2 regions of the Rhizobium sp. WSM4643 genome follow, and region 1 is predicted to be linked to the other one. Evidence: predicted binding sites of a transcription regulator. Region 1 holds the regulator's gene; the other holds the start of a gene.

Region 1 (13,035 bases):
TACTTCTGGTTGACCGAGGCGTTGCTGATTCTGATTGCGCTAATTTCTCGCAGGGGTTTTATTTCCGGGTTGAATTGACCAAAAACCCCTAAAATTGCATAGTGATGACAATCGGCGTTCTTAACGTATGTTCGAAGGTGGGTTCCTCACCTCTTGCAACGTGGCGTTTTGGGATGGATCTGGGGCATGCCGGTTAGAAACAGGTTGAAATTCTTAGCTAGGGCACGACCATGATTGAAAACAAAAAGAAGCCGAATCCGATCGACATCCATGTTGGCAGCCGTATTCGCCTCCGTCGTACGATGCTGGGCATGAGCCAGGAAAAGCTTGGCGAAAGCCTTGGCATCACCTTCCAGCAGATCCAGAAATACGAAAAGGGCACCAACCGCGTCGGCGCAAGCCGTCTGCAGAACATCTCGAACATCCTCAATGTTCCGGTGTCGTTTTTCTTCGAGGACGCGCCCGGCGAACATTCTGCCGGCGGCGGCGGCATGGAAGCCTCCAGCTCGAATTACGTCGTCGATTTCCTGTCTTCCTCGGAAGGACTGCAGCTCAACCGCGCCTTCGTCAAGATTTCCGATCCCAAGGTTCGCCGCAAGGTCGTGGAGCTGGTGAAAGCCTTGGCGGCTGAAGCCGACGCCGACTGAACCAAGACCGGTGCAGAATTCGAAAGGCGGTCGAAAGGCCGCCTTTTTTGCGTTTTTGGGGCAAAATTTGTCACTTTGCCACAGATATAAAGATATATTTATGTCCTTCTGCGCTTGTCATCGGCCCTCGAACTGAGTACCTACTAGCTGGCTTTTATTCTTTGAGGGGAATCCCGAAATGCGCGCGAATTATCTCTTTACCAGCGAATCTGTTGCCGAAGGTCATCCGGACAAAGTCTGTGACCGCATCTCCGACGAGATCGTCGATCTGGTCTACCGCGAAGCGGCCAAGACCGGCGTCAATCCGTGGGGCGTGCGCATTGCCTGCGAGACGCTGGCGACGACCAACCGCGTCGTCATCGCCGGCGAAGTTCGCCTGCCGCCGAGCCTGATGAAGAAGGACAAGGACGGCAAGGACGTCATCAACCCGTCGAAGTTCAAGGCCGCCGCCCGCCGCGCCATCAAGGATATCGGCTACGAGCAGGACGGCTTCCACTGGAAGAAGGCAAAGATCGACGTGCTCTTGCACTCGCAGTCGGCCGATATCGCGCAGGGCGTCGACAGCGCCGCCGACCAGCAGGGCGACGAGGGTGCCGGCGACCAGGGCATCATGTTCGGTTATGCCTGCCGCGAAACGCCGGACCTGATGCCGGCGCCGATCTATTATTCCCACAAGATCCTGCAGCTGCTCGCAGTTGCCCGCAAGAAGGGCGACGGAGAAGTTGCCAAGCTCGGCCCCGACGCCAAGAGCCAGGTGACCGTGCGTTACGTCGACGGCAAGCCGTCGGAAGCAACCTCGATCGTGCTTTCGACCCAGCATCTCGACGAGAGCTGGGATTCGAACAAGGTCCGCGCCGTCGTTGAGCCCTATATCCGCGAAGCGCTCGGCGAGCTGAAGATCGCCGACGATTGCAACTGGTACATCAACCCGACCGGCAAGTTCGTCATCGGCGGACCGGACGGCGATGCGGGCCTCACCGGCCGCAAGATCATCGTCGACACCTACGGCGGCGCCGCTCCGCATGGCGGCGGTGCATTCTCCGGCAAGGACACGACGAAGGTCGACCGTTCGGCGGCCTATGCTGCCCGCTATCTTGCCAAGAACGTCGTTGCCGCCGGCCTTGCCGACCGCTGCACGATCCAACTCTCCTACGCCATCGGTGTTGCTCAGCCGCTGTCGATCTATGTCGACCTGCACGGTACCGGCAATGGCATCAGCGAGGATCAGGTCGAAGCCGCAATCCGCCAGAACATGGACCTGTCGCCGTCGGGCATCCGCCGCCATCTCGACCTCAACAAGCCGATCTATGCCAAGACCTCGGCTTATGGCCATTTCGGCCGCAAGGCCGGACGCGACGGCTCGTTCTCCTGGGAGCGCACGGACCTCGTGAAGGCGCTCAAGGAAGCCGTCAAGACCAAGGCTGCTGCATGACGGATATGGAGCGCCGGGGCCGGGCGACCGAAGCTTTCTTCGGTCGCCGTAAGGGAAAGGCCCTGCGTGAACAGCAAGCGGAGACGCTGAACAGTCTGCTTCCGGCGTTCCTTATCGATCTGACGGCGGCTCCCCCGGAGCCGCTGACATCATCCCTCTTCCCGATCCCGGTCGAGAGATTGCGGCTGGAAATCGGTTTCGGCGGCGGCGAGCACCTGATCCACCGCGCGCTGGAGATGCCTTCGACCGGCTTCATCGGCGTCGAACCCTTCGTCAATTCCATGCAGAAGCTGTTGTCGCGGATCGGCGAGACCAGCGCCTCCAATATCCGCGTCTATAATGACGACGCGACGCAACTGCTCGACTGGCTGCCGGACGGTTCACTCGATCAAATCGATCTGCTCTATCCCGACCCCTGGCCGAAGCGGAAGCACTGGAAACGGCGCTTCGTCTCGAAGACCAATCTCGGCCGCTTTCATCGCGTGTTGAAGCCCGGCGGCCTGTTCTGCTTCGCCTCCGACATCGACACCTATGTGAACTGGACACTGATCAAATGCCGCGACCATGGCGGTTTCGAATGGATGGCCGACAATGCAGCCGATTGGCTGACCCCCTATGAGGGCTGGCCGAGCACACGCTACGAGGCCAAGGCGCGGCGCGAGGGCCGGTCTTCGGCCTATCTGACATTCAGGAAGATCTGAGGCTGCCCGCAAGTCGGCGAACGCGCCGTGATGTTCTTCGCGTGAGCAATCGCCTGGGACGCCGGTCTGATGCCGACAGCGACAAAAAAACCGAACTGGAGGAGCTGCGCCGTGCCTTGCGACGCGGAGAGACCCGCCGTTGGACCGGTTGCCATTAGCGCTCGCGCGACTATTTTCTGTGCTGGTCACCCTCCTCTCAAATAGAAGAGAGACAATGACCGGGAGCAAGTCATGTGCCGAAATATAAAACCCCTGTTCAATTTCGATCCGCCGGCGACTGACGAGGAGATCCACGATGCGGCGCTCCAGTTTGTACGGAAGGTGAGCGGAACGACCAAACCGTCGAAGCGCAATGAGGTCGCATTCGAGCGCGCGGTCAGTTCGATCGCGGCATGCGCCCGCGAGCTGCTCGATTCGATGGAAACGTCCCAACCTCCTCGTGATCGCGAGGAGGTAGCGGCAAAGGCGCGCGCGAGAACGGCGGTGCGGTTCGGGTGAGAGAGCCTGGCACGGATAGGAGATCTCAATCACGCCTCAACTGGTCTACTGACGGGTCTCGGCCCGGAGCGGACAACCCTTGGGCTTGTCAGGATTCAAATCAGGAAAATCTGCTCAGCGGCACAAGAATGCCAAGCGTAGCTTGCCCATAATTTCTTGGCCAGAGTGCTTAGTTCCCGATGAGAGGTCGGCATCTTCAATGAGTTCGATTCATTCAGTTGCTACCGGATCCTGGAATTTTCAACGTCATCGCAGGTACGGCGCCGGAAGACGGCTACGCGCATATGTCGCGACATCCGTCCCGATCGCAGCGAAATCGAATAGAGCGACCGTGCACCGCAAGCAGTGAAACGGAGCAGACGGTCTTGACGGTCAGTGCAGGCTGACCGTCTTCAATTCGTCCTCGGCAGCCTTGAAGAAGGTGCTGGAGCGATTATCCGTCAGCAGGATGGGCGTGCCGTCGGCGCCGAAGAGCGCCCAGAGATCGACGGTCGGATCGATATCCGGCGCCTCGGGAAAGCACTTGGCGACCTCATCGGTCCGCATTTTTCTGATATAGGCGACCTCGCCGTTGCCGATGTGGGCAAGCTCGGATTTGGTCAAGTGAGACGTGGCTTCTTTCATCAACATTCCTGTTCCTCCGGGAGAAGGGACCAACGGTTCGACAAACCGTTGTGCTACTGTGAGACCGAAATGTTAATTTTCTTGACCATGCGCGCAGGTTCCGGGCGAATTAGATCGACGGAGAGCAGCCCGTTCTTCAGGGCCGCACCCAGCACCTGCATGCCGTCGGCAAGAACGAAGGTACGCTGGAACTGGCGGGCGGCGATACCGCGATAGAGATAGTCCCGCTCGCCCTGTTCGACCTGGCGGCCGCGGATCAGAAGCTGGTTCTCCTCAATGGAGACATCAAGTTCCTCCTCGCTGAAGCCAGCCACGGCAAGGGTGATGCGCAGACGCTCCGGCGCGCCGCTGTCGGCGCCGATGCGTTCGATATTATAAGGCGGATATCCGTCGCTCGTCTTGGAAATGCGCTCCAGCGTCTTTTCCATGGCATCGAAGCCCAGAAGCAGCGGGCTGGCGAAAGGGGTAATGCGGCTCATCTCTTTTCAAGTCCTTGGCGCAAGCGACCATCCCGGACCTTCAGTGCAGCATCCGGATGCCGCTAATATGGGGACAAGAGCCCGGCGCTGCAAGGCATGGGGTGCTGCGTGTCGGCGCCACCTTCTCAATTTTAAGCTGACGTCAGGCTCTTTCCTTGACAAACCGGCTGCTGCCTCGCATCAAAACATGCCCGCGCGGATTGTGCTGATTTGTGACGGGACGTGAAGAAATCGGTGCATGCCCGGTAACACGCAGTGCGAGGATGGAACCATCGGAATGGCAAGCGCAAGAAAGATCATCATCGACACGGATCCTGGCCAGGACGACGCGGCCGCCATCATGCTGGCCTTCGGCAGTCCCGATGAGTTGGAGGTGCTGGGGATCACGACGGTCGCCGGCAACGTGCCGCTTCCGCTCACCAGCCGCAATGCGCGCATCGTCTGCGAACTCTGCGGCCGGACGGAGACCAAGGTTTTCGTCGGCGCCGACGCACCGATCGCCCGCAAGCTGGTGACGGCCGAACATGTGCACGGCAAGACCGGCCTCGACGGTCCGGAACTCAGCGAGCCGACGATGGCGCTGCAGCCTGGCCACGCCGTCGACTTCATCATCGAGACGTTCCGCCGCGAGCCGGAAGGCATGGTGACGCTGTGCACGCTCGGGCCGCTCACCAATATCGGCATGGCCTTTCAGAAGGCGCCCGACATCGTCCCCCGCATCCGCGAACTGGTGATGATGGGCGGGGGCTTCTTCGAGGGCGGCAACATCACGCCGGCGGCCGAATTCAACATCTATGTCGATCCGGAGGCGGCCGACATCGTCTTCCGCTCAGGCGTTCCGATCGTGATGATGCCGCTTGATGTGACGCATCAATTGCTGACCCGCAAGGACCGGGTGAAACGCATGGCCGAGATCGGCACGGCGCCGGCAAAGGCCATGGTCGAGATGCTGGAATTCTTCGAACGCTTCGACATCGAGAAATACGGTTCCGACGGCGGGCCGCTGCACGACCCGACCGTTGTCGCCTATCTGCTGAAGCCGGAACTTTTCCAGGGCCGCGACTGCAATGTCGAGATCGAGGTCCAGTCCGAACTCACCGTCGGCATGACGGTCGTCGACTGGTGGCATGTGACCGAGCGCAAGCGCAACGCCAAGGTCATGCGCCATGTCGATGCGGATGGCTTTTTCGATCTGCTGATCGAACGCTTCGCCCGCATCTAACGCTTCGGCTTTCCCTTCTGCACGAGCAGAAGGAAGGGATATCAGGCGTCTTTCTCGTCGAAGACGGAGTTGGTTTCGGCTTCGGTCGGCTTCGGGCCGCCCTTGGCGACGCCGACCATGGCCGGGCGCAGCACGCGCTCGCCGATGGAGAAGCCCGCCTGCACGACCTGCACGACCGTATTGTTCGGCACGTCGGGGTTCGGCACCTCGAACATTGCCTGATGGAAATTCGGATCGAACTTCTGGCCAACCGGCTCAAGCTTGCGAACGCCGTGGCGCTCGAGAGCCGACAGCATGGCGCGCTCGGTCATCTCGACACCCTCGATCAGCGTGCTCAGGCCGGCATCGGCGGCAGCCTTGGTCTCCGGAGGGATGGCATCGAGCGCGCGGCGCAGATTGTCCGAGACGGCGAGCATGTCACGAGCAAAGCCGGCGACGGAATAGGACTTGGCATCCTTTACCTCGCGCTCGGTGCGCCGGCGCAGATTGTCCATCTCGGCAGCAAGGCGCAAATAGCGGTCGCGCAGTTCGCCGTTTTCGGCTTTCAGAAGCTCGATCGGGTCCGGCTGGGCGGGCTCTTGCTGCGCAGTTTCGTTCTCGACGTAGGCGGCAGCGTCGGCTGCGGCATCGGCCGCAGTTGCGTCAGGTCCGTTTTTCGTCGTGTCATCGGTCATGACGGTCTCCGGTTGGTGTCTTCAGATGCGCCCGATATCGAGGTTTGACCGAAAAAAATCAAGTCTGCGTGACAAAGAAGCGAAAATTCCGCGTGACTGATTGCCGCGCATCAAAGCTGATTGCGCGAAAGGCGGGAGACGAGCTGGGCTGTATAGTCCACCATCGGCACGATGCGGGAATAATTGAGCCGCGTCGGGCCGATGACCCCGACGGCACCGACGATGCGATCGTCGTCGTCACGATAGGGTGCGACGATGAGCGATGAGCCGGACAGCGAGAAGAGCTTGTTTTCCGAACCGATGAAGATGCGCACACCCGGACCGCTTTCGGCGAGATTGAGGATCTCGATCAGGCTGTCCTTCTTCTCGAGATCATCAAACAGCAGCCGCAGCCGGTCGAGATCGTCGGCGCCGGCGAGGCCTTCGAGCAGGTTGGCGCGGCCGCGGATGATCAGCTGCGTCGGCTTCCCCTCATCCGGGCTCCCAGCCCAGACAGCAATGCCGCGCTCGACCAGATCGCGCGACAGGGCATCGAGCTCGTGACGGACGTCGTCCTTCAGGCGGCTCAATTGTTTGCGGAGCTCCGGCAGGGTCTGGCCGGACATATGGGCATTGAGAAAATTCGCCGCCTCCGTCAGCTGCGAGGACGTGACGCCCGCCGGCAGCTCGATAATGCGGTTTTCCACCTGATCATGATCGCCGACGAGCACGGCCAGCGCCTTTGTCGGTTCGAGCCGGATGAACTCGACATGTTTCAGCACCGGATCGCTTTTCGAGGTGATGACGAGGCCCGCGCCGCGCGAAATGCCCGATAACATGCGGCTTGCCTCGTTCATCATCGATTCAACGGGATTGCCGCCGCTTTCGGCCCGCAGCTGACGGTCGATGTTGGCGCGCTCCTCGGCGGAGAGGTCGCCGACCTGCATGAAGGCATCGACGAAGAAGCGCAGGCCGATCTGGGTCGGCAGCCGGCCGGCGCTGACATGCGGCGAATAGATCAGGCCGAGCTCTTCGAGATCGCTCATGACGTTGCGCACCGAGGCCGGCGACAGCGACATCGGCAGGATACGGGACAGGTTGCGCGAACCGAGCGGCTCGCCGCTTTCCAGGTAACCTTCGACGATGCGACGAAAAATTTCCCTGGAGCGCTCGTCCAGCGCAGCTACGGCATCCGAAACCGACGTCGACCTGATGCCCATGAAGCTTTCAAACCCATGCTGATGATACTTCCCGAAAAGTAAGTCAAACTCACACCCGTGGCAAAAGGGAATTTGCAAATGAGCGCCGCCAATCGTAGAAGCGGTCAAATAAACCCCAGGAGATAAGAATGCGGCCTTCAGGCAGAAAAATCGACCAGATGCGCAAGGTCTCGTTCGAGCGCAATTTTTCCAAGCATGCGGAAGGCTCCTGCCTGGTGAAATTCGGCGATACGCATGTACTCTGCACGGCGAGCCTCGAAGAAAAGACGCCGCCATGGCTGCGCAATTCCGGCAAGGGCTGGGTCACGGCCGAATACGGCATGCTGCCGCGGGCGACCGGCGAACGCATGAAGCGCGAAGCCGCCGCCGGCAAGCAGGGCGGCCGCACCCAGGAAATCCAGCGGCTGATCGGCCGGTCGCTGCGCGCCGTCGTCGACCTGCAGGCGCTCGGCGAACGGCAGATCACGCTCGATTGCGACGTCATCCAGGCCGATGGCGGCACGCGGACCGCCTCGATCACCGGCGGCTGGATCGCGCTTTACGACTGCCTGAAATGGATGGAAAGCCGCAACATGATCAAGGTCGACCGGGTCCTGAAGGATCATGTCGCCGCCATTTCCTGCGGTATCTTTGCCAGCCAGCCGGTGATCGATCTCGATTACCTCGAGGATTCCTCGGCCGAGACCGATGCGAACTTCGTCATGACGGGCACCGGTGGGATCGTCGAGATCCAGGGCACCGCCGAAGGCACGCCGTTCAGTGAGGGCGAATTCACCTCGCTGATGCAGCTGGCCAGAAACGGCATCGGCGAACTCGTGGCGCTGCAGAAGCAAGCCGTCGAAGGATGAACCCCATGCTGGAAGGCATGTTGGAAACGGCGCTCTATGCGCGGGATCTCGATAAGGCCGAGACGTTTTACGAAGACGTTCTCGGGCTTGAAAAGATCGCGCGGGCCGCCAACCGGCATGTCTTCTTCCGCTGTGGGCCCGGCGTTCTGTTGATCTTCAATCCCGAGGAAACGGTGAAGCCGCCGGCACCCGAAGCACTGCAGGTGCCGCCGCACGGCACGAACGGCCAAGGCCACGCCTGTTTCCGGGTGTCCGGCCGCAATATCGATGCCATGGCCGAACGGCTGTCGGCGGCGGGCGTTGCGATCGAATCCGAGGTGCGCTGGCCGAACGGCGGCCGCTCGATCTATTTCCGCGATCCGGCCGGCAACAGCCTGGAATGCGCGGAGGCTAAAATCTGGGGCATCGAACAGGATATCTGAATGCGCAAGCTTGAAACGAAGACCATCGTCGTCGCCAGCCACAATGCCGGCAAGATCCGCGAGATCCAGGAATTGATCGGGCCGCTCGGCTTCACCGCCAGATCCGCAGCCGAGCTGAACTTCGTCGAACCGGATGAGACGGGCACGAGCTTCGAAGAGAATGCGACGATCAAGGCGGTCGCCTCGGCCAATGCATCAGGCATGCCGGCGCTTTCGGACGATTCCGGGCTGGTGGTGGACGCGCTTGGCGGCGATCCTGGTGTCTACACCGCCAATTGGGCGGAGACATCTCACGGCACGCGCGATTTCGACATGGCGATGGCGAAGGTGGAAAAGGCGCTGCAGGATGCGGGCGCGACAAAGCCGGAACAGCGCAGGGCGCGTTTCATCAGCGTGCTCTGCCTTGCCTGGCCGGATGGGCATACGGAGCTGTTCCGCGGTGAGGTGGAAGGCAGCGTCGTCTGGCCGCCGCGCGGCACGCAGGGTTTCGGCTACGATCCGGTCTTCCAGCCTGCGGGCTACGACATCACCTTCGGGGAAATGAGCGGCGAGGAAAAACACGGCTGGAACGTCGGCAAGCCGCAAGCGCTGTCGCACCGGGCCCGTGCCTTCAAACTCTTTGTCGAAACCTGCCTGGAGGCATAGAGTCGGTCTGTGGGCAATTTCGATACGCCAAGCACCTCGCGCGATGCGGCCCTGCTGCCTGATACCGGCGAGCCGGGCTTCGGCGTCTATGTGCATTGGCCCTTCTGCGCGGCGAAGTGCCCCTATTGCGACTTCAACAGCCATGTGCGCCACCAGCCGGTGGACCAGGAGCGTTTTACATCTGCCTTCCTGAAGGAGATGGCGGCGGTCCGGTCGCTCAGTGGGCCGAAGACGGTGACAAGCATCTTCCTGGGGGGCGGCACGCCGTCGCTGATGAAGCCGGAAACGGTTTCCGCCATTCTCGATGGCATTGCGCGGCACTGGCATGTGCCAGATGGCATCGAGGTCACCATGGAGGCCAACCCTTCAAGCGTCGAGGCCGAACGTTTCCGCGGCTACCGAGCAGCCGGCGTCAACCGCGTCTCGCTTGGGGTGCAGGCGCTGAACGACCGGGATCTGAAATTCCTCGGCCGGCTGCATGATGTCGCCGACGCGCTGAAGGCGATAAGGCTGGCGCGCGACATCTTTCCGCGCATGTCCTTCGACCTGATCTATGCCCGGCCCGACCAGACAGTCGAGGACTGGGAAAAGGAACTGAAGGAGGCGATCTCCTACGCGGTCGACCATCTTTCGCTCTATCAGCTGACCATCGAGGAAGGCACGCCCTTCTACGGCCTGCACAAGGCCGGCAAGCTGGTCGTGCCGGACGGCGAGCAATCGGCATTGCTCTACGAGGCGACGCAGGAGATCACGGCGCGCGAGGGCATGCCGGCCTATGAGGTCTCCAATCATGCCCGGCCGGGTGCTGAAAGCCGGCATAACCTGACCTACTGGCGCTACGGCGATTATGCCGGTATCGGCCCAGGCGCCCACGGCCGGCTGACGCGTGGCCCCGAGAAGCTCGCGACCGCGACCGAGCGCAAGCCGGAAGCCTGGCTCGACATGGTCGAGCGTGATGGGCACGGCATTCTCGACGAGGAGCGGCTCGGCTTCGAGGAACAGTCCGACGAGCTGCTGCTGATGGGGTTGAGGCTCAGGGAAGGCGTCGATCTCGCCCGCTGGCAGCAGCTTTCCGGCCGCGACCTCGATCCGAAGCGCGAGGAATTCCTGCTCGAACACAAGTTCATCGAGCGGATCGGCAATTCACGCCTGCGCTGCACGCCATCCGGCATGCTGATCCTCGATTCGGTCGTCGCCGATCTCGCCTGCTGACACCGATACGACGGATTGGTTTTCGGTGCGGCGGCATTGATATTGCCGCCGCACCGGAGACTATTTCTTAGCCGTGGCTGGTCGCACCCGCCTTGAAGAGGCTGCCGGTCGGCGTCTTCAGGAACATCTCCAACGGAATATGCTCCTGGTGCAGGAAGCCGGTCGTCGGCAGCAGGCCGTCGCGGACCATCTCGATGACGGCGACGACGGAGGCTGACGTGGTCCAGGCGATCGCCGTGCGGCGCGCGCCGGCAATCTCGATCGGGTAATAGGCGCGCACGAACTCCTTGCGGCGCAGGCTGCCATTCTCGGTGCCTTCAGCGGCGACATGGACATAGACGACGTCGTCTTCGACCGGCGGCTTGGCATTGGTCAGGATCTCGCCGGCGAGCTTGCGCTTGTCGCGCATCAACAGCTCGTGGAAGAAGAAATTCATCAGCTCCATATGGCCGGGATAACGCATGGTCTTGTAATCGAGATTGTCGATCTTGCCGAGCATGGTGTCGCACATAGTGCCAAGGCCGCCGGACGTCGTGAAGGCTTCGAGCTTGACGCCGCCGACATAGACGGTCTCGTGCCATTCCATCGGCGAGACAAGCTTGCGCACGCCGCCCTCGATGACCTCGCAGTCGTTCAGATATTCATTGACGACGCCTTCGGGCGACCAATTGAAGGCGTAACCGAGCAGTCCAGTCGGATGCTGCGGCAGGGCGCCGACGCGCATGCGGATCGACCGGCAGCGATCGAAGCCGTCGGCCAGGCTTGCGCCGACGATGCCGACAAAACCCGGCGCCAGGCCGCATTGCGGCGCCATCAGGCCGCGTGATGTCTTCGACAGCTCGATGATGAAATTGGTTGTGGGAACGTCTTCGGTCAGATCGAAATAATGGATGCCGGCAAGATGGGCGGCGCGCGCCAGCTCGATGTTCAGATGGTAGGGCAGGCAGGAGAGCACAGCCTCGACATTCGAGAGCAGTTCGCCGATCACCTGGAGATCGGAGATATCGCCGGTGCGGCACTTGAAAGGGACGTCGCTCAGCGGCAATTGCGCATCGACGCCGATGACCTCGAAGCCGCCTTCATGCAAAAGCGTCGCCGCCAGCCGTCCGACCTTGCCCAGGCCGAAAACGGCGATCTTTTCAAAACTCATTCATTCCTCCCACGCGCCGTTTTGGCGCTTCAGTCTTTGATATGCACGTGATGCGCGGGAGGTATAGAATAAAAAACTTATAAAGGAAAACGGCCGGAATCGCTTCCGGCCGTCGATTTTTTGGAAAACCGCCGATTATTCGTTGATCAGCCGCTTCAGAAGCTCGACTTCGTGCGAAAGCTTGGTGTCTCCCGAAATCAGCTCTTCGATCTTGCGCACGGCGTGCAGCACGGTCGTATGATCGCGCCCGCCGAAACGGCGGCCGATCTCCGGGAAGGAGCGCGGCGTCAGCGTCTTCGACAGATACATGGCGATCTGGCGCGGCTTGACGATGACGCGGGTGCGACGGTTCGAGACCAGTTCCTGGCGCGAGACATTGTAGTGCCTTGCGACGATGCGCTGGATATCCTCGATGCGTACACGGCGGGGCTCGCCGGAGCCGACCAGATGGGCGAGCAGTTCGTCGACGCGTTCGATCGACAGGTTCGGCTCGAACGAGCGGCGGAAGACCAGCTGGTTGAAGGCGCCTTCGAGTTCGCGGCCGCTGGCCGTGACGTTGCGGGCGACATGCTGGAGCAGTTCGGCTGGAATTTCGAGCGACGGATCTTCGAGCCGGGCGACAGCAAGGCGACGCTTGAGGATTTCGAGACGCATCTCGTAATCCGGCGCGTCGAATTCGATCGCGACACCGCCCTGCAGGCGCGAGCGGACGCGGGGGTCGAGCGACTCCAGCTCCCAGGGCGCGCGGTCGGCGGCAACGACGACCTGTTTGGCGCTGTCGAGCAGCATGTTCAGGAGATGGCAGAATTCATGCTGGATCATCTTGCCCTGCAGGAACTGCATGTCGTCGATGATCAAGAGATCGATGTTGCGCAGCGAATCCTTCAGCGTCAGCGCATCATTGTCGCGGATCGCGGTGGCGAAGCGCCACATGAAATATTCGGCCGTCAGATAGACGACGCGCAGAGCCCTGGGGTTCTGCACCGCCGCATTGGCGACCGCCTGCAGCAGGTGGGTCTTGCCAAGGCCGACGGCCGAATGGATGAAGAGCGGGTTGAAGCGCACGGCGCCCTGACCAGCTTCCGCGATCGTCTTTGCAGCCGCAAGCGCGACCCGGTTGGAGCTGCCTTCGACGAAGGTGTCGAAGGTAAAGCGGCTATCGAGCGGCGAGCCGAAGAGCGGCGAGCCAAAGCTTGCGGGCCTTGCGGCGGCAACAGCCGAAACCGCTTGCTGGACAGCCTGACCGGCCGGCTGAGCGCTTGCCGGGCGGCGCATTTGCGTC
Region 2 (17,729 bases), 510 kb from region 1:
AGATGCCGGCGGCAAGATCGACCTCCGGCGGCAGGCGCATGTTGGCCGTCGGGAAACCGAGTTGGCGGCCGAGCTTTTCGCCGTCGATCACCTCGGCTTCCACCGTATAGCGGTAACCGAGCATGCCGGCGGCTTCGCTGACATTGCCCTCATTGAGGAGCGCGCGGATATGGCTCGAAGAGACGACATCGGCGTTTTCGTCGCGGAAGGCATCGATCAGGGTGACGCCGAAGCCGTAGGTATTGCCGGCATTCATCAGGAAGGCGGGACCGCCCTCGCGGCCGCGGCCAAAATGGAAATCGAAGCCGGTGACGACTTCGGAAGCGCCGAGCCAATCCTTCAGGATCGAATGGATGAAATCATCGGCCGAGCGCTGCGAGAATTCGTAATCGAAGGGATACTCGATGACGGCGCTGAAACCCAGCGTTTCCAGGATGCGGGCCTTCAGGGGCGCCGGCGTCAGCCGAAAGACCGGCGTCTGCGGCCGGAAGACCGTGCGCGGATGCGGCTCGAAGGTCAGCACCAAAGCGGGGATGCCGCGCGCCTTGGAGATTTCGAGCGCTCGGTTCAGCACCGACTGATGGCCGCGGTGCACGCCGTCGAAATTGCCGATGGCAATGACGCCGCCCTTCAGATGGGCGGGTAGGGGTTCGCGGGTTTCATTGCGGTGGAAGACGGTCATCGGCTGGCTTCTCTTCATGCAAGGCGTGTCTTCATGCAAGGCGGGGCATCCACCACTTCGGCGCGGCGTTTTCCCGTTCGAGATAGGCGTTGAGGATCGCCTCGTCGGTTTCGCCGTTGAGGGTGTATTCCTTGGCGTGGATACCGCCGCTGATGTAGAGAAGGTCGAGGCCGTAATTCAAGGCGCCGCGCACATCGGTCGGCATGCCGTCGCCGATCGCCAGCACGCGCTCGACGGGGAAATCGCCGCGAAGCTCGCGGGCCACCGCAAGCGTTGCCTCGTAGATCGGCCGGTGCGGTTTGCCGGCGATGCGGGTACTGCCGCCGAGCTGCTGGTAGTAGGCGGCCATAGCGCCGGCGCAGGGGATGATGCGATGGCCGCGCTCGACAATGAGGTCGGGATTGGCGCAGATCATCGGCACGTCGCGGGCTTTGAAATCAAGAAGAATATCGGTGTAATCTTCCGGCTTCTCCGTCTCGTCGTCGAAAAAGCCGGTGCAGACCAGCGATTGCGCTTCGCCCGCCGGCCGGCGTTCGACGCCAATGCCTTCGAGTAGCGCTTTGTCGCGCTCGGGGCCGAGCAGAAAGACGGTCTTCGGCCCTTCGGCGATCAGCCCGCGCGTGACGTCGCCAGAGGTGACGATCCTGTCATAGGCGCTGTCGGGAACGCCGATATGGCGCAGCTGCTCGACCACCTGCCAGGAAAGGCGCGGCGAATTGGTGATGAGGACGACGGCGACGCCGTTCTCGCGCGCCGCTTCAAGGGCTGCGGCCGCCTTCGGGAACGGATCGACGCCGTTGTGAACGACGCCCCAGACATCGCAGAGCACCACATCATAGTGACCTGATATCTCCGAGAAGTTTTCTATCCGCCTGGCCATTCCGATTTCCCGATTTGCTTCAGTCACCGGTGACATTGCAAAGGCGCAAGGCGATGGCAAGGAAATTTCTTCGCTGCCCGGCTCCTGCGAAGAACTCGGGAAGGCGATCCGAGTGTGCGGATCGGCAAGGGTTTGACGATTATCCCGAAGCGGCAGCTCGCCGACGGCGGACGACTTCGGCAAAGTTCGACCGCGCCGGCGTTTCGGCCGCAATCTCAGACTATTCTCAAGCCTCTTCACAATTCCGGCACAAAAATTCGTGACTGCTCTCATTGACTCCTTTCGGAGCCATCCCTAAATGCTCGTCGCTAGCACTCACCGCAAGGGAGTGCTAACATCTATCCATGTGGGCCACTCCGGTCCGCGAATGTCATTCGATCGAGGGATTAGACAATGGCAAGCACCAACTTCCGCCCCCTTCACGACCGCGTCGTTGTTCGCCGCGTTGAGTCCGAAGCCAAGACCAAGGGCGGCATCATCATTCCCGATACCGCCAAGGAAAAGCCGCAGGAAGGCGAAATCGTCGCCGTCGGCTCCGGCGCACGCGATGAGTCCGGCAAGGTCGTCGCACTCGACGTCAAGGCTGGCGACCGCATCCTGTTCGGCAAGTGGTCCGGCACCGAAGTCAAGATCGACGGCGAAGACCTTCTGATCATGAAGGAAGCCGACATCATGGGCATCATCGGCTGATCGGCCGACCTGCTTTCCCGAAATGGCTGACGGGCGTTTTGCCCGAACAACTCGAATTCAGGAGTTACTAATATGGCATCTAAAGAAATCAAGTTTGGCCGCACCGCGCGCGAAAAAATGCTGCGCGGCGTCGACATTCTCGCCGATGCAGTGAAGGTCACGCTCGGCCCCAAGGGTCGTAACGTCATCATCGACAAGTCCTTCGGCGCGCCGCGCATCACCAAGGACGGCGTTTCCGTCGCCAAGGAAATCGAACTCGAAGACAAGTTCGAAAACATGGGCGCCCAGATGGTCCGCGAAGTTGCTTCGAAGACCAACGACATCGCCGGCGACGGCACCACGACGGCTACCGTTCTTGCCCAGGCGATCGTTCGCGAAGGCAACAAGGCCGTTGCAGCCGGTATGAACCCGATGGATCTGAAGCGCGGCATCGATCTTGCTGTTGCCGACGTCGTGAAGGATCTCCAGGCCAAGGCCAAGAAGATCTCCACCTCGGAAGAAGTTGCACAGGTCGGCACGATTTCGGCAAATGGCGACAAGCAGGTCGGTCTCGACATTGCTGAAGCCATGCAGAAGGTCGGCAACGAAGGTGTCATCACCGTCGAAGAAGCCAAGACCGCCGAAACCGAACTCGAAGTCGTCGAAGGCATGCAGTTCGACCGCGGCTACCTCAGCCCCTACTTCGTCACCAATCCGGAAAAGATGATCGCCGACCTCGAAGACGTCTTCATTCTCCTCCACGAGAAGAAGCTGTCGAACCTGCAGTCGATGCTGCCGGTTCTCGAAGCCGTCGTCCAGACCGGCAAGCCGCTCCTCATCGTCGCTGAAGACGTCGAAGGCGAAGCCCTCGCAACGCTCGTCGTCAACAAGCTGCGCGGCGGCCTCAAGATCGCTGCCGTCAAGGCGCCTGGCTTCGGCGACCGCCGCAAGGCCATGCTCGAAGACATCGCCATCCTGACGGGCGGTACGGTCATTTCCGAAGATCTCGGCATCAAGCTCGAATCCGTCACGCTCGACATGCTCGGCCGTGCCAAGAAGGTTTCGATCTCCAAGGAAAACACCACGATCGTCGACGGTTCGGGCGCCAAGTCCGACATCGAAGGCCGTGTTGCCCAGATCAAGGCGCAGATCGAAGAAACCACCTCCGACTACGATCGCGAGAAGCTGCAGGAACGTCTTGCCAAGCTCGCTGGCGGCGTTGCCGTCATCCGCGTCGGCGGCTCGACCGAAGTCGAAGTGAAGGAGAAGAAGGACCGCATCGACGACGCGCTCAACGCGACCCGCGCTGCTGTTCAGGAAGGTATCGTCCCCGGCGGCGGTATCGCTCTGCTCCGCTCCTCCACGAAGATCACCGTCAAGGGTGTAAACGACGACCAGGAAGCCGGCATCAATATCGTTCGCCGCGCCCTGCAGTCGCTCGTTCGTCAGATCGCTGAAAACGCAGGCGACGAAGCCTCGATCGTTGTCGGCAAGGTCCTCGACAAGAACGAAGACAACTTTGGCTACAACGCCCAGACATCCGAATATGGCGACATGATCGCCATGGGTATCGTCGACCCGCTCAAGGTCGTTCGCACGGCGCTGCAGAACGCTGCTTCTGTTGCATCGCTGCTGATCACCACCGAAGCCATGATCGCCGAACTGCCGAAGAAAGAATCGGCTGGCGGCGGCATGCCGGGCGGCATGGGCGGCATGGGCGGAATGGACATGATGTGATAGGCCAACGGCCTTTCACAGCATCGTTCATGAATCCGCCCATCATTTAAAGATGGTTGAGCGCGTCAAGCGCGCTGAACTGGCGGAATGGACATGATGTGATAGGCGAAAGCCATCACTGACTACCATTCCGGCATCCGGAATAGGAAGGGCGGCTCTCGGGTCGCCCTTTTCTTTTGCCCAAAGCGATTCGACGTGCGGCACACTGACTGGCATGGCCGACGAAACGTTTATCCGGCCCTCTGTTGCAACCCCAGGGGGCGAAACTTGCGCTAGGCTTGCGTTGCCCGCGCCTTTCTCAGTCTAGCGACATGCGAGAGATCACTGCGTTGCGGTACGATTTCCGACCTGACGCAGAGTGAAAACGTTTGCAACACTCTCAAAGATGATCTTCCTGTGCCAATTCTCGCGAAACAGGCCGAAGATGCAGGCATCCTAAGAAATGAGGCGATCCGAAGACCCCTTAAAAAGCCGTTGCCGTTTGTCCAAAAGCCCCTATAAATCCGCGCTGCACTTCAAACGCGCTCGGCGATAGACGAGGCCGGAGCGCGGAAAGCGATACGTTAACGTTCGGCTTCGAGGGCTCCGGTTACGGAGGCCAGATGGCCGTGGCAATAACCGCCGAAGGTAAGCGCGGGCATCATGCCCGCTGCTGCGTGATCCTGCTTCTTTGTGTTTGCCGAGCGTGCGGCCGAGGAGCCGCATCCGAACGGGAGAACGCCTTGTTTAACATCGCCAGAGCCAATGCAGCCGAACCGCTAACGCCCGGCTCGTTTGATGACGCCAATCAAAATCACGAGATGCTGGCACAGTTTTCCGTTTCCGAAGCCTGGACGGGCGATTTTTCGAGCGGCATGCTTCGTCTCGGCGAATGGAGCGCAATGCTGCACGGCCTTGCCGCACAGGAATGCGGACTCCTAAGCCTGATCCGCTGCTACGATGCCAAGGACCGCAGCCACATATTGGAGCTGTTCGAGCAGGCGGCAACCCGCTGCTCCTCCTTCTGTTTTTCGACGACAATCAACATGCCGAACGGCTTTCGCCAGCCGCTCTTCTGCATGGGCGAGTCCCACGGGCTAGAGCAGAAATACAGCGGCAGCATGGTCGGCGTCTTCCTCTTTCCGCGCTTCAAGCTGGCAGGCGCAAAGCAGATCTCAAGCCGGCGATAAGGGTGGAATGGCTGCCCCTCACCCTAACCCTCTCCCCGCTCGCGCTAGGGCATATACATAAGTCGGTGCGACGGATTGACTCGGTTTGCGGGGGTCGGATTCCTTTACTGCGGGCCGTATGATTGTTTTGGCGATGTTTTGATTTGGGAGCGTCGCCGATGGATGTAGGGCATGATTTTTCGTTGGGCCGGTTTGGAGATCGTCGTCTCGATAAAGGGGGGCGGTGCTGCTCCGTCGCATTGTGCTGCGCGAGACGGTTTGCCTTCGCCAGTTGGCCGGGGGCAACCATTCGCAGGAGATCCGGTTCGGGCGTTTTCTCAACAACAGTGCGGTGAGCGTGGAAGAGATCATTGCCGGCTGGAGCCAGGAGACCCGGTCTGCGGTTGAGGGTCGCCACGTGCTGGCGCTGCAGGACACCAGCGAGATCAAGTTTGCGACGACGCCGGACAGCCGGCGGGAATTGGGCAAGATCAAAAAAGGCAATTGCTTTGGCCTTTTGCTGCATCCGATGCTGGCGCTCGATGCCGACACCGGCAGCTGCCTTGGCCTGGTGGGCGGCCGGGTCTGGACGCGGGGTAGCGAAGAGCTTACGCCGCATGCCGAGCGGCCGTTGAACGAAAAGGAATCGCGGCGCTGGGTGGAGACGGCAGAGGCGGCCAAACTGGTGCTTTCGCGTGCGGCCCGGGTCACGGCGATCGCCGACCGGGAGGGTGACTTCTTCATCATGTGGGCGCGCCTGCCCGATCGGCGCTTCGATCTTTTGTCGCGCGTCATGCATGACCATGCGCTCATCGACGGTTCCAAACTGCGCCGCGCGGTCGAAACGGTGGCGTTTTGCGATACTCAGACGATTGATCTGCGCGAGCGCGCCGACCGTCCGGCGCGGCAGGCGACGGTGTGCCTGCGCTTCGGCGAAGCGACGATCCGGCGGCCGCAAAACCTGCGAGAGGCCTAGCCTGCCCGATGGCGTCAGGCTGAGCTGGGTCGAGATCGTTGAACCGGCCGCCCCCGACGGTGTCGAGCCCTTGCACTGGCTGCTCCTGACCACCCATTGGCTCAGCAGCCCGGCCGATGCCTGGCAGATCGTCGCCTGGTACAAGCAGCGCTGGATGATCGAGCAGTTCTTTCGGGTGATGAAGAACCAAGGCTTCAAGATCGAGGACAGCCAGTTGCATCTGGCGGCACGGCTGGAAAAGCTCGTCGCCATCGCCGCCAAGGCCGCAGCAATCGTCCTCCAGCTCGTCCAAGCCCGCAGCGGCGGCGATCACCAGCCGGCAAGCCTGACCTTCACGGCAGCCGAGATCGATACCCTCGCCGCCCTCGAAAGCCGTTTCAAGGGCACAACCAAGCTGCAGTCCAATCCCCACTCTAAGGCCTCGCTGGCTTGGGCCGCCTGGATCATCGCCAAGCTCGGCGGCTGGAACGGCTACGCCTCGGCCAAGCCGCCGGGCCCAATCACCTTCTTCAACGGCCTCAAATACTTTCGAGCCGTCGCCGATGGATGGGCTTTGCGAGATATGTATATGCCCTAGCCCGCTCGCGGGGCGAGGGGACGTGCCCTGCGATAGGTAGACGGGACACGGACAGCTTGCGGCATGGTCCCTTCGCCCCGTTTACCGGGGTCCGAAGGACGGGTCGAGACCCGTGGCTCGACCCCGGTGGCAGCAGCCGGATGAGGGGCCGGGATCGGCGATCTCTTGGGTCGTTCGTTACTCCGGCTTGGCCGGTATATTGAGGCCCCTGGCACTTGCCGGACGAGCGATGCAGCGCTCCAGCCAATCCGAGACGGCGGGGAATTTCGCATATTCGAGCACCTCGCGGCCGCCATAGAAGATGTCGGCGCCACGAACCCAGGTGAAGGTGGTGATGTCGGCGATCGTATAGAGGTCGCCCATGATCCACTGGCGACCTTTCAGGCGGTCTTCGAGCACGCCGAGCAGGCGTTTGGATTCATCGCGATAACGCTCCACCGGGTAGGAATTGTTGGCGACCTTGTCGGCGGCGAATTTATAAAAATGTCCAAACTGGCCGAACATCGGGCCGATGCCCGCCATCTGGAAAAACACCCACTGGATGGTTTCATATCGGCCGACGGCATCGGTAGGGATGAGCTTGCCGGTTTTTTCCGCGAGATAAAGCAGAATGGCGCCGGATTCGAAAAGGCCGATCGGCTTCCCGTCCGGCCCGTTCGGATCGATGATTGCCGGGATGCGACCATTCGGGTTGAGAGATTCGAATTCCGGCGACTTCTGCTCGTTGGCGGCGAAGGAAATATAATGCGGCTCATAGGCTAGCCCGAGCTCTTCCAGGGCGACGGATACCTTCACCCCATTCGGGGTCTGCAGGGAATAGAGCTGGATGATGTCGGGATTTTTCGCCGGCCAGCGCGTCGTGATCGGAAATGCGGACAGATCTGCCATCGGATTCTCCATGTTATCAGTCGACCATAAAAGACCCGGCTCGGCAAAGGCAAGCGGGGGGCAGCCAATGCATGTCGCCAAAAGTGCGCAGCGGTTTTGGGACAACGACTGCATGACAACAAAGATCTAAACGCGTCGCATGAATTCAGTCGAACACGACGCACTTTCGAGATCGTTCCATATTAGTGAACGAACTGTCCCCTTTCGTTTATCTTTCCACAACGCAAGAAAAGAGCGACATAGACGCATCCGAGGTCGAAGCGGTGCCGGGCACCGAGATCTCCAAAGTCCTTCAAACGGAGCCAACGTCCATGTCGAACAACGTCATCATCCTGATTGCCCGTATCCTGCTTTCCTTCATGTTCATCGTTTCCGGCTTCATGAAGCTAACCGATCCTGCCGGTACTGCGGGCATGATCGCCGGTGCCGGCCTGCCGGCAGCATCCCTGCTGGCCTATGTCGCAGGCCTTTTCGAACTGCTGGCCGGCCTTGCGGTTCTCACAGGCTTCCAGGTCCGCATTGCCGGTTGGCTGCTCGCCGCCTTCTGTGTCTTCACGGGCATTGCCTTCCACCTGCCCTACGCAAGCGGCACGGAACTCGTGAACATTCTCAACCAGATCATGGTCATGAAGAATATCACGCTGGCCGGCGCGTACATACTGCTCGCCACCGTCGGTGCCGGCGCCTACTCGCTCGATGCCCGCCGCGGCGCCTACGTGGCCGCCTGATACCAGCAGACATCCTCCCGCAAATACGAAACCCGCCGTCATCCGACGGCGGGTTTTCTTGTGCCTGAATGGCCGGGATCAGAGGGCCGCGCGCACTGCCTCAATGATTGCTTGCACGGCGGGTTCACCGGCGTGGTTTTCCTTGCGGGCACGCACGAGGCAGGCCTGCGAATGCAGGATGACACCGTCCTGGAGCACCTTCAGGTGATTGGCGCGCAGCGTCGAGCCGGTGGAGGTGATATCGACGATGATATCGGCCGAGCCTGCGGCGGGAGCGCCCTCGGTAGCGCCCAGGCTTTCGACGATGCGATAAAGCTGGATGCCGTGCTGGCTCGAAAAGAACTGCTGGGTCAGCCGCCAGTATTTGGTGGCGATGGCTAGGCGTCGGCCGTGGCGGGCGCGGAAATCGGCGGCGACATCGACGAGATCGGCCATGGTGTCGACATCGAACCAGATCTCCGGCACGGCGACGACGACATCGGCATGGCCGAAGCCGAGACGGGCACAGAATTCGACGCGTTTGTCGACCTCGGCAAAACCCTCCCGCATCAGATCCTCGCCGGTGACGCCGAAATCGACGGTGCCATTGCCGATTTCACGGGAGATTTCGGAAGCCGAGAGGAAGGCGATCTCCACATCATCCCAGCCTTCGACGCGGCCGCGATAGGAGCGATCGTTGCCGACCGCAGAAATCGTCATGCCGGCACGTTCGAAGATCGCCGAAGCGTCTTCCTTCATCCGGCCCTTGGAGGGAAGCGCGATGGTGATGGTCATGCGGCTGCCCTTTCGGTTTCGATGCGGTCGAGCCAGAAGGAGAAGCCGACGGCCGGGATGCGGTCCGTCGCACCGAGGAAGGTCAGGAGCCGGTCGAAACGGCCGCCGCCGGCGAGCACCGCGGTCGAGCCTTCCACCGTCACCTCGAAGACGAGGCCGGTGTAATAGTCGAGCGGCCGTCCGAAGGCGGCGCGGTAGTCGAGGCAGGAAAGATCGACGCCGGCGTTGTAAAGTGCTGCAACGCGGCCATTAAAGCGGGAAAGCGCATTGCCGAGTTTCAGGCCGGCAGCATCGGCGAAACCGGAAAGGGCTGCGGAAGCATTGACCAGCGGCACGTCGAGCGACAGAAATTCTTCCAGCACGTGGAAGGCTGCATCGTCGAGGCGCGTTTCGGACAGGATGAGCTTTTCCTTGAGCCGTCGGGCGATCTCCAGAGCCGAGCGGCCGGCATTCGTCGAATAGCCGGTCTTCTGCATCTCCCGCTCGAGATGGGCGACCAGCGCCTGCTCGTCGCCCGATGCGACAAGCCTGGCGATATCGTCGTCCAGCCCGGTGACGAATTGCGGGCTGACGAGGCTGGCAAGCAGTGCTTCCAGTTGCGTCATACTGCCGAAGGCGTGGATCAGGCGCTTCTGCCAGCCGAGCGGCAGGCCGAGCGCCTGGACGACGGCCTCGAAGACTGCCTGGTCGCCCAATGTCACGGCTAAGCGCCGGCCCGGCAGCAAGCGGGCGAGAATGCCGGTGGCATCGCCGATGGCGCGGGCGTCGGCGTTTGACAGGTCGATATCGCCAAGATCCTCGATGCCGGCCTGATAGAATTCATTGGCGCCGTCGCGACGCTGGCGGAAAACCTCGCCGAGATAGGCATAACGCTTCGGCGTGCCGGTCGCCGTCTCGATGTGACGCAGACAGACGGGAATAGTGAATTCGGGACGCAGGCAGAGGCTGGCGCCGGTTTCGCTCTCCGTCATGAAGATGCGGCGACGCAGATCTTCGCCGGCAATATCAAGGAAAGGCTCGGCCGGCTGAATGACAGGCGTATCGATGCGCTCGGCGTTGCGCGCATCGAATTCGGCGATGAGGTCGTTGGCGAATTCGGGGAGATTGATCAGGGGCATTGGCTGAACTTCCCTCTTCTCCCCAGCGGGGAGAAGATGCCCGACAGGGCAGATGAGGGGGATGAGGAGTGTAAACGACGAATGTCCTGAGCGGCAAGCGAAGGACAGCTTCTGCCGCGGTGCCCCCTCATCCGACCCTTCGGGCCACCTTCTCCCCGAGGGGAGAAGGGGAGATTTCTCTCAAACATCGTCATCTGTGTCACCGGCTTGAGCGGGATCATATGGAGTTTCGAAGCCGGAGCCCGCCCTCTTCCGATCCTCGGCCTGCGCAGCAAGGATCTCCCTGACCTTGGCGACGAGGTCGGCTTCCGGCGCCGTCTCCTGTGCCACCCGCGCTTCGCGCCAGCTGGCATTGTCCTCGATCTCGCCGGAGAGCCGCTTGCCTTCGATCAGATCCTTGATCTGCACGACGCCTGTCTCGCGCTCGTCGCCGCCCTGGATGATGGCGACGGGGCAGCCGCGGCGATCGGCATATTTCAGCTGGTTGCCGAACTTCTTCCAGTTGCCCTGGAACATCTCGGCGCGAATGCCGGCGGCGCGCAGTTCCTGCGTCATCTTCTGGTAGCGGCCCATCGCCTCGACATCGCCGTCCATGACGGTCACCAGCACCGGCTCGATGACCTCGCTGGCGCCGAGCTTGCCGAGGTTCTTCAGCGCCGTCATCAGCCTGGAGACGCCGATCGAAAAGCCCGTCGCCGGAACCGGCTGGCCCATGAAGCGGGAGACGAGGCCGTCATAACGACCGCCGCCGCCGACCGAACCGAAGACGACTTTCTCGCCCTTTTCATTGGTGACGTCGAAGGTCAGTTCGGCCTCATAGACCGGGCCGGTATAATATTCGAGGCCGCGCACGACGGAGGGGTCGATCTTGATGCGGTCAGGGCCATAGCCGGCGCTGGTCACCAGCGCACCGATGAAATTCAGCTCCTCGACGCCTTCGCCACCCCTGGCGGTTCCGGCAACCAGTTCGGTGAGACGGAGAGCGCTTTCGGCATAGTCCGTGATGCCGACAAAGAACAGTACCTTGTCGATCTGCTCCTTATCGAGACCAGCGCCCTTGGTGAAGTCGCCGGATTCATCTTTGCGGCCGGGACCAAGCAGCAATGCCACGCCTTCCGGGCCGAACTTGTCGAGCTTGTCGATAGCCCGCAGCACGTTCAGCCGCTGGCCGGCCTTGTCGTCGCCGCCGAGACCGATCGCCTCGAGCACACCATCCAGAACCTTGCGGTTATTGACGCGGATGACATAATCGCCGCGCTTGATGCCGAGGGCTTCCAGCGTATCGGCCATCATCATGCACATTTCGGCATCGGCCTGAACACCAGGCGCGCCGACGGTATCGGCATCGAACTGCATGAACTGGCGGAAACGGCCCGGGCCCGGCTTCTCGTTGCGGAAGACGTAGCCGGCGCGATAAGTGCGATAGGGCAGCTGGATCTCGTTGAAATTCTCGGCGACATGACGGGCGAGCGGCGCCGTCAGGTCGTAACGCAGCGACATCCATTGCTCGTCATCGTCCTGCAGCGAGAACACGCCCTCGTTCGGCCGGTCGCTGTCGGGCAGGAACTTGCCGAGCGCATCGGTATATTCGAATAGCGGCGTTTCGAGCGGATCGAAACCATAATGCTCATAGACTTCCCGGATCTTTGCCGTCATCTCGTTGACGGCGCGGATATCGCCGGCCGTCCGGTCGACGAAGCCGCGCGGCAGGCGGGCCTTGAGCTTTTGCGGTTTCTTCTGCTTGTCGTTCATTTCCGGGGATTCCACTGACTGTGACAGTGGCGGTTTCCTAGCGGATTGGGCGGGGAGCGGCAAGGGCGAAGGGTCTTGATGTGGCTGCGAGAATCGATTGAACGAAGGAGTTCCCTCAGAAATGCGGATATGCTCATGATCACCGAGGCGCTTCTCTATGCCGCGACCTTGCCGCTGACCGGCAAGCCGCATCGAAAGTTCATCCGCCATTCGGTCAATCTCTGGTCGCGGGCCGGGCGCTGCACGGCGGATTGGGCCGAACATGAGGAGATGAGCCGGAAGGCGATCCTTGCGGCAACGTCCAACCTCAGGCGGAAGCGGACCGCCGTCGTCCTCGGCTCCGGCTTGTTGCGCGACGTGCCGATCGAAGCGTTGGCGCGAGATTTCGACACCGTCGTCCTGGTCGACCTCGTTCATCTCGCCTCGGTGCGCCTGTGGCTGTCGGCCAAATTCTATCGCAATGTCCGGCTGATCGAGCGCGATCTCTCCGGATATGATGAGCTTGTTGCCGGCTGCGAACCCGAACCGCTCGGCTTCCTGCGCCGCGTGCCCTATCTCGATTTTGTGGTTTCCGCCAACCTCTTGTCACAGATCGGTCGCGGCGTGAAACGACGCCATGAGGCCGAGGCCGGGCGAATGCCTGAAGACACGGTGGAAAGGCTGATCGCGGCACATCTGACCGGGCTTGCGGGACTTCCCTGCCGCAGCTGCCTGGTGACCGACATCGCCTATGCCGTCATCGACCGCAACGGCAAGACGCATGAAGAGGCCGACCTGCTGCATGGCGTCTTGCCGCCGCCGGCAAAAGCCGCATGGACATGGCCGGTCGCGCCACTGGGTGAAGAGAGCAAGGATTATAGGATCGAGCACAAGGTCATGGCCGCTTGGTGACCGGGATGTGACCGCCGGTCGCCTTGGCTTGTATCAGGCATTCGCCTATAAAACGGCATGCGCATGCTTGCCCTCATCACGATGTTTCTTAGCTGGCTGATCTTTAGCGCCATGTCCGCATGGGCGGGCTGTCCAACCTGTGCGTCGATGAATGCAGCCGCCATCGAAACCGGCATGCATCATGAGATGGCAGGCATGGAAAGGCCTTGGATGGCTGATAAGGCCGATCCCTTGAAGGACCCCTGCGCCAGCGGCAATTCCGCGCATATGCCGCTTTGCGCCGCCTGCCTGTTGCTGCCAGCGGCGGTGACGGTCATGGATGGCGGAAAGCCCATTTTCGGCTACCCCGCCCCGGCGCCTGCCCGCGCCCTGGACGACGACAAGCCGGTGCCGCAGCCGCCCCCTCCCCGACTGTCCTGAGACAACGCTTTCCATGCAGAATGGGCGGCCCGGCCGCCTGGAAGACCTATTGTCAGACAGAGGAAGGAACTCTCATGTCTTTGAAAATCATCGCCCTCACCGCAATGCTCACCATCGTCGCCGCTCCCGTCCTTGCCGAAGACAAGCCGATGGACATGAGCAAGCCGATGGGCAACCACGATGCGGCAAGCCACGCCTTCAGCGAGGCGAATGCCAAGATGCACAAGGATATGATGATCGAGTATAGCGGCGATGCCGATGCGGATTTCGTCCGCGGCATGATCCCGCACCATCAGGGCGCGATCGATATGGCCAAGATCGAGCTGCAATACGGAAAAGATCCCGATATCCGCAAGCTCGCCGAAGCCGTCGTCAAGGCGCAGGAAGCCGAGATCGCCGAGATGAATGCCTGGCTCAAGGCCCAGGGCAAGTAGTCGATCGTTGACGGAAAAGGGGAACGCCGGAAATGTCAGGCGTTCCCAGACTCTTTCGTCATGCTCGACCAGCCCCTTCCGCCTGCCGGCACCTTCTCCCTGCACGCGGCGCGAAGGGGATATGCCGCGACCTCTCCGTCCCCCGCCACCTCTCGCAGGGCACGTCCCCTCGCCCCGTTTTTACGGGGAGGGGGTTAGAGTGAGGGGCAGCCATTCGCGCAAACCGGACAGCAGGGGCACAACGCCGGTAACGTCAGTCCTTCGGCTCGAAATCGGCCGGGCGACGGCCGGCACCCTGTCGCGCCAGCATCCAGCCCGGATATTCCGGAGCAAGCGCGCTCACCTCGTCGAGCCTCTTCATATCGTCTTCATCGAGCTTCAGCTTGACGGCGGCAAGGTTCTGGTCGAGCTGATCGACCCGCTTGGCGCCGATGATGACTGTGGTGACGAAGGGCTTGGCGAGGATATAGGCGAGCGCCACGGTGGCGACGCTGACGCCGTGTTTTTCGGCGACTTCGCGCATGACGGCGACACAGGCCCAGGCCTTGTCCTTGTCGACGGGCGGGAAATCGAAACTGGCGCGGCGGCCTTCACCATTGCCGGGCGCGCCGGGACCATACTTGCCGGAGAGCAGACCGCCGGCGAGCGGCGACCAGACCATCAGGCCGAGCTTTTCCTCCTGCATCATCGGCACGATGTCGCGCTCGAGATCGCGGCCGGCGATGGAGTAATAGGCCTGTACTGTCTCGAAGCGGGCAAAGCCGCGGCGTTCCGACAGGCCGAGCGCCTTGGAAATGCGCCAGGCCTGCCAGTTGGAGACGCCGATATAACGCACGAGACCACGGGAAACGAGGTCGTCCAGAGCGCGCAGCGTCTCCTCGATCGGCGTCACTGTATCAGTGGCGTGGATCTGATAGAGGTCGATATGATCGGTCTGCAGCCGCTTGAGGCTCGCCTCGACCGAATCCATGATGTGGCCACGCGAGGCGCCGCGGTCGTTCGGCTTGTCACCCATGACGCCGTAGACCTTGGTAGCGATGACGACGTCCTTGCGCGGCACATCGAGGTTCTTCAGCGCCTGGCCGAGCAGCCTTTCGGACTCGCCGGATGAATAGACGTCGGCCGTGTCGATGAAATTGACGCCTGATGCAAGCGAGCGCCCGACGATCCGGTCGGCGGCGTTCTGGTCGACGTCGGCGATGGCGCCCCAGGTGCTGCCCTGTTTGGCTTCGCCGAAGGTCATCGTGCCCAGGCAGATTTCCGAGACGAAAAGTCCCGTATTTCCGAGTTGATTGTAACGCATCGTGGAAAATTCCTTTGTGTCTGCCGCAAGAGGGGCTTGCGAACTCAAGAACTTCATTTTTTGATTATTGGCCTGCATATGACAGGCACAGCCGTGGCTGGCTGCAAGGTGAGGCGATTTTCATGTAGTGCGGCGGCGGCGCTTTTCAACGCCGCGCATGTCGCAATTCAAAGTGTTACAGCGTCCTTTGCGCGTCTGAAAAGACGCGCGGCGCTGTAACGGCGAACGTCCTTGTCTCGACCAGGCGGCCGATAGATTGCCGGCGATATTTCCAGAACAGGATGATTTAGGTCGGGTCGGCCTAAAATCTGAATCCTGTTCTAAGTTAAAAAGTGAGAGCATGATGTCGCCCGAAAACCGCTCACACTTTTCGGCATCGTGCCCTAAAGCGCGGCGCGGTCTTTCAGATTCGCTCTCGCGCTTTAGGTCCTTGTTTTTACGCATGTCGTTATCGCAAAACCGCGGCACAGTTTTGCGCGATATGCTCTAGAGGTACGCATATGACGACGCGACCACTGACCACGATTGGTTTCGATGCCGACGATACACTCTGGCAGAACGAACAATATTACCGGCTGACGGAAGCGCATTTCACCAGGCTTCTTGCCGATTTCGCCGAAGGACCGAAGATTTCCGAACGGCTGCTAGAGGCCGAGAAACGCAACCTTCGCCACTACGGCTTCGGCATCAAGGGCTTCACGCTGTCGATGATCGAGACCGCGATCGAAATCACCGAGGGCAAGGTCCCGGCGAGCGTGATCGCCAAGATCCTCGATACCGGCCGGGATCTTCTTAACCATCCGGTCGAGACCCTGCCGCATGTGCGCGATACGCTGGAGGCGCTTGCCGGCAAGTACCTGCTTGTCATGATCACCAAGGGCGATCTCTTCGATCAGGAGCGCAAGCTCGCTCAATCCGGGCTCGGCGACTTCTTCGATGCCGTTGAGATCGTCTCCGACAAGACGGCCGTCACCTATCGTCGCATCTTCGCCAAGGTCGGCGACGGGCCGGAACGGGCGATGATGGTCGGCAATTCGCTGAAATCCGACATCGTGCCGGCACTTGCCGCCGGCAGCTACGGCGTCTTCGTGCCACACGAACTGACCTGGGTGCTGGAACATGTCGACGAGCCGACGGAAGCGCCACGTTTCCGCAAGATCGGCCATCTCGGCGAATTGCGCGACCTGATCGACCGCCTTTCATAAGCTGCGCTTGCAGCTCTTATCTCATTGCTTGGCGGGCGCCTTTGGAAATAGCGACGGGCGCTCCGGCTCGGCCGGCGGTTTCGGCTGCTGCGAGGCAGCCGCCAGCGGCTCGATCAGGATGCTGAAGGGAGCGCCGAGGCCGCGTCGAGGCGAGACCTTGGAATAATAGGGACGCAGCAGCCAGGTGGCGTTTTCCTTGACTGTCGTCTCGAAGCTCATGCCGTCCTCGTCGGTGCCGAAGAAGGCCTCGTCATCCGGTTTCGACAGGTCGAAGATCGCCAGGAAGGCAAATTTGCTCTTGCTGGAAAAACTGATCTTCATGTGCTGGCCGGCGCGCACCGGCAGCGTATAGACATGGCCATTGCCGAACTTCGTCCAGCCCTTCAACTGCATGGTGACGGCCGGAAACTGCAGCTTCTCCAGCTTCTCTCCGGGATCGAGCTGCGGCGTCTGCGCCATGGCGGAGACCGTCAGGAGGAAAAGGGCGGCGGCGGCGATCAATGTTCTCACGGAGTAATCTTTCATGGGCGAACCAGGGCGGTGCGCATCGCCTCGACCTCGGGCCGGCAGAAGCAGCCTTCCAGATGATCGTTGACGAGACCCATCGCCTGCATGAAAGCATAAACTGTGGTCGGGCCGACAAAGGTCCAGCCGCGTTTCTTCAGATCCTTAGAAATGACCACGGATGTCGGCGTCGTCGGATTGGCGACGATGTGATCACGATCGACGACTGCCGGCCGCTCGTTATGGTCGGGTTCGTAGCGCCAGAAATAATGGGCGAGCGAGCCGAATTCGTCCCTGAGTTCTATTGCACGCTTGGCATTGTTGATGGTCGAGACGATCTTGCCGCGATGACGGATGATGCCGGCATCGGCAAGGCAGCGCGCGACATCGCCTTCGCCGAAGAGGGCGACCTTCTCGAAATCGAAACCTGAAAAGGCGGCGCGGAAATTCTCGCGCTTGCGCAGGATGGTCAGCCAGGAAAGGCCGGACTGGAAACCTTCGAGGCAGATCTTCTCGAAGAGGCGGACGTCGTCGGTGACGGGGCGGCCCCATTCCTCGTCATGATACCTGAGATAGTCGGGCAGATTGGCGTGCCAGTGGCAGCGGCTCCTGCCGTCCTCGCCGATGATGATGCCTGTCGCGCTCATGATCCTTCATTCTGCGGGGGTCCGCTTCGTTCTCCGGTCTTGATTCCGGCCTTACCATTTGCAAACCGTCTTTCCAAACCGAACGGTAACCCTGACGAAAAGTTTATCCGATCGGTCGGCTTTTCATGAATCGATCTTTACCATTCGCTGGCGGATTGGATGGCAGCGTCTTTCCCGGGCGGAACATCTCCGCCCGGGCGGACATGTCCCGCCAGCGCATTTTCGGTCATTTGTAGAGAGTTCGTCCGATGATGAAACAGCTTGTTCTTGCCGCAGCCCTCTTCGGCCTTTTCTCCACGGCCGCCCTTGCAGACGACCGCTACGCCACCCGCCCGCCCGTCGTGCTCAGCCCCGATCTGACCGCGCCCTGGATCAACCAGCTGGGCGGCGGCACGG

What was found. Region 1 encodes HrcA, which represses chaperone genes, less so after heat shock. Its sites were predicted from a motif close to GTTAGCACTCNCNNNNNGNGAGTGCTAAC; they were not measured.
Region 2: the regulator HrcA is predicted to act here: its motif matches at 1,870-1,898, upstream of groES (co-chaperone GroES).

The regions. Positions count from the first base shown of each region.
Region 1 covers NZ_CP104040.1:405-13,439, reverse strand. Annotated here, with positions in the region: gene lnt (apolipoprotein N-acyltransferase) at 1-78, shown strand, start outside; gene N1937_RS00075 (helix-turn-helix domain-containing protein) at 231-647, shown strand; gene metK (methionine adenosyltransferase) at 826-2,079, shown strand; gene trmB (tRNA (guanine(46)-N(7))-methyltransferase TrmB) at 2,076-2,780, shown strand; gene N1937_RS00060 (DUF2277 domain-containing protein) at 3,012-3,278, shown strand; gene N1937_RS00055 (DUF1150 family protein) at 3,651-3,908, opposite strand; gene N1937_RS00050 (Hsp20 family protein) at 3,956-4,381, opposite strand; gene N1937_RS00045 (nucleoside hydrolase) at 4,659-5,603, shown strand; gene grpE (nucleotide exchange factor GrpE) at 5,645-6,277, opposite strand; gene hrcA (heat-inducible transcriptional repressor HrcA) at 6,388-7,476, opposite strand; gene rph (ribonuclease PH) at 7,605-8,324, shown strand; gene N1937_RS00025 (VOC family protein) at 8,321-8,746, shown strand; gene rdgB (RdgB/HAM1 family non-canonical purine NTP pyrophosphatase) at 8,747-9,391, shown strand; gene hemW (radical SAM family heme chaperone HemW) at 9,401-10,603, shown strand; gene N1937_RS00010 (saccharopine dehydrogenase family protein) at 10,671-11,753, opposite strand; gene dnaA (chromosomal replication initiator protein DnaA) at 11,889-13,035, opposite strand, start outside.
Region 2 covers NZ_CP104040.1:510,537-528,265, reverse strand. Annotated here, with positions in the region: gene N1937_RS02600 (bifunctional riboflavin kinase/FAD synthetase) at 1-682, opposite strand, end outside; gene N1937_RS02595 (TIGR01459 family HAD-type hydrolase) at 714-1,562, opposite strand; gene groES (co-chaperone GroES) at 1,956-2,252, shown strand; gene groL (chaperonin GroEL) at 2,325-3,968, shown strand; gene N1937_RS02580 (hypothetical protein) at 4,691-5,137, shown strand; gene N1937_RS02575 (hypothetical protein) at 5,361-6,092, shown strand; gene N1937_RS02570 (transposase) at 6,163-6,669, shown strand; gene N1937_RS02565 (glutathione binding-like protein) at 6,847-7,557, opposite strand; gene N1937_RS02560 (DoxX family protein) at 7,869-8,285, shown strand; gene hisG (ATP phosphoribosyltransferase) at 8,364-9,059, opposite strand; gene N1937_RS02550 (ATP phosphoribosyltransferase regulatory subunit) at 9,056-10,177, opposite strand; gene hisS (histidine--tRNA ligase) at 10,358-11,929, opposite strand; gene N1937_RS02540 (hypothetical protein) at 12,059-12,820, shown strand; gene N1937_RS02535 (hypothetical protein) at 12,878-13,240, shown strand; gene copM (CopM family metallochaperone) at 13,315-13,674, shown strand; gene N1937_RS02525 (aldo/keto reductase) at 13,928-14,977, opposite strand; gene N1937_RS02520 (hypothetical protein) at 15,098-15,421, opposite strand; gene N1937_RS02515 (HAD family hydrolase) at 15,478-16,182, shown strand; gene N1937_RS02510 (hypothetical protein) at 16,204-16,707, opposite strand; gene N1937_RS02505 (DNA-3-methyladenine glycosylase I) at 16,704-17,333, opposite strand; gene N1937_RS02500 (L,D-transpeptidase) at 17,582-17,729, shown strand, end outside.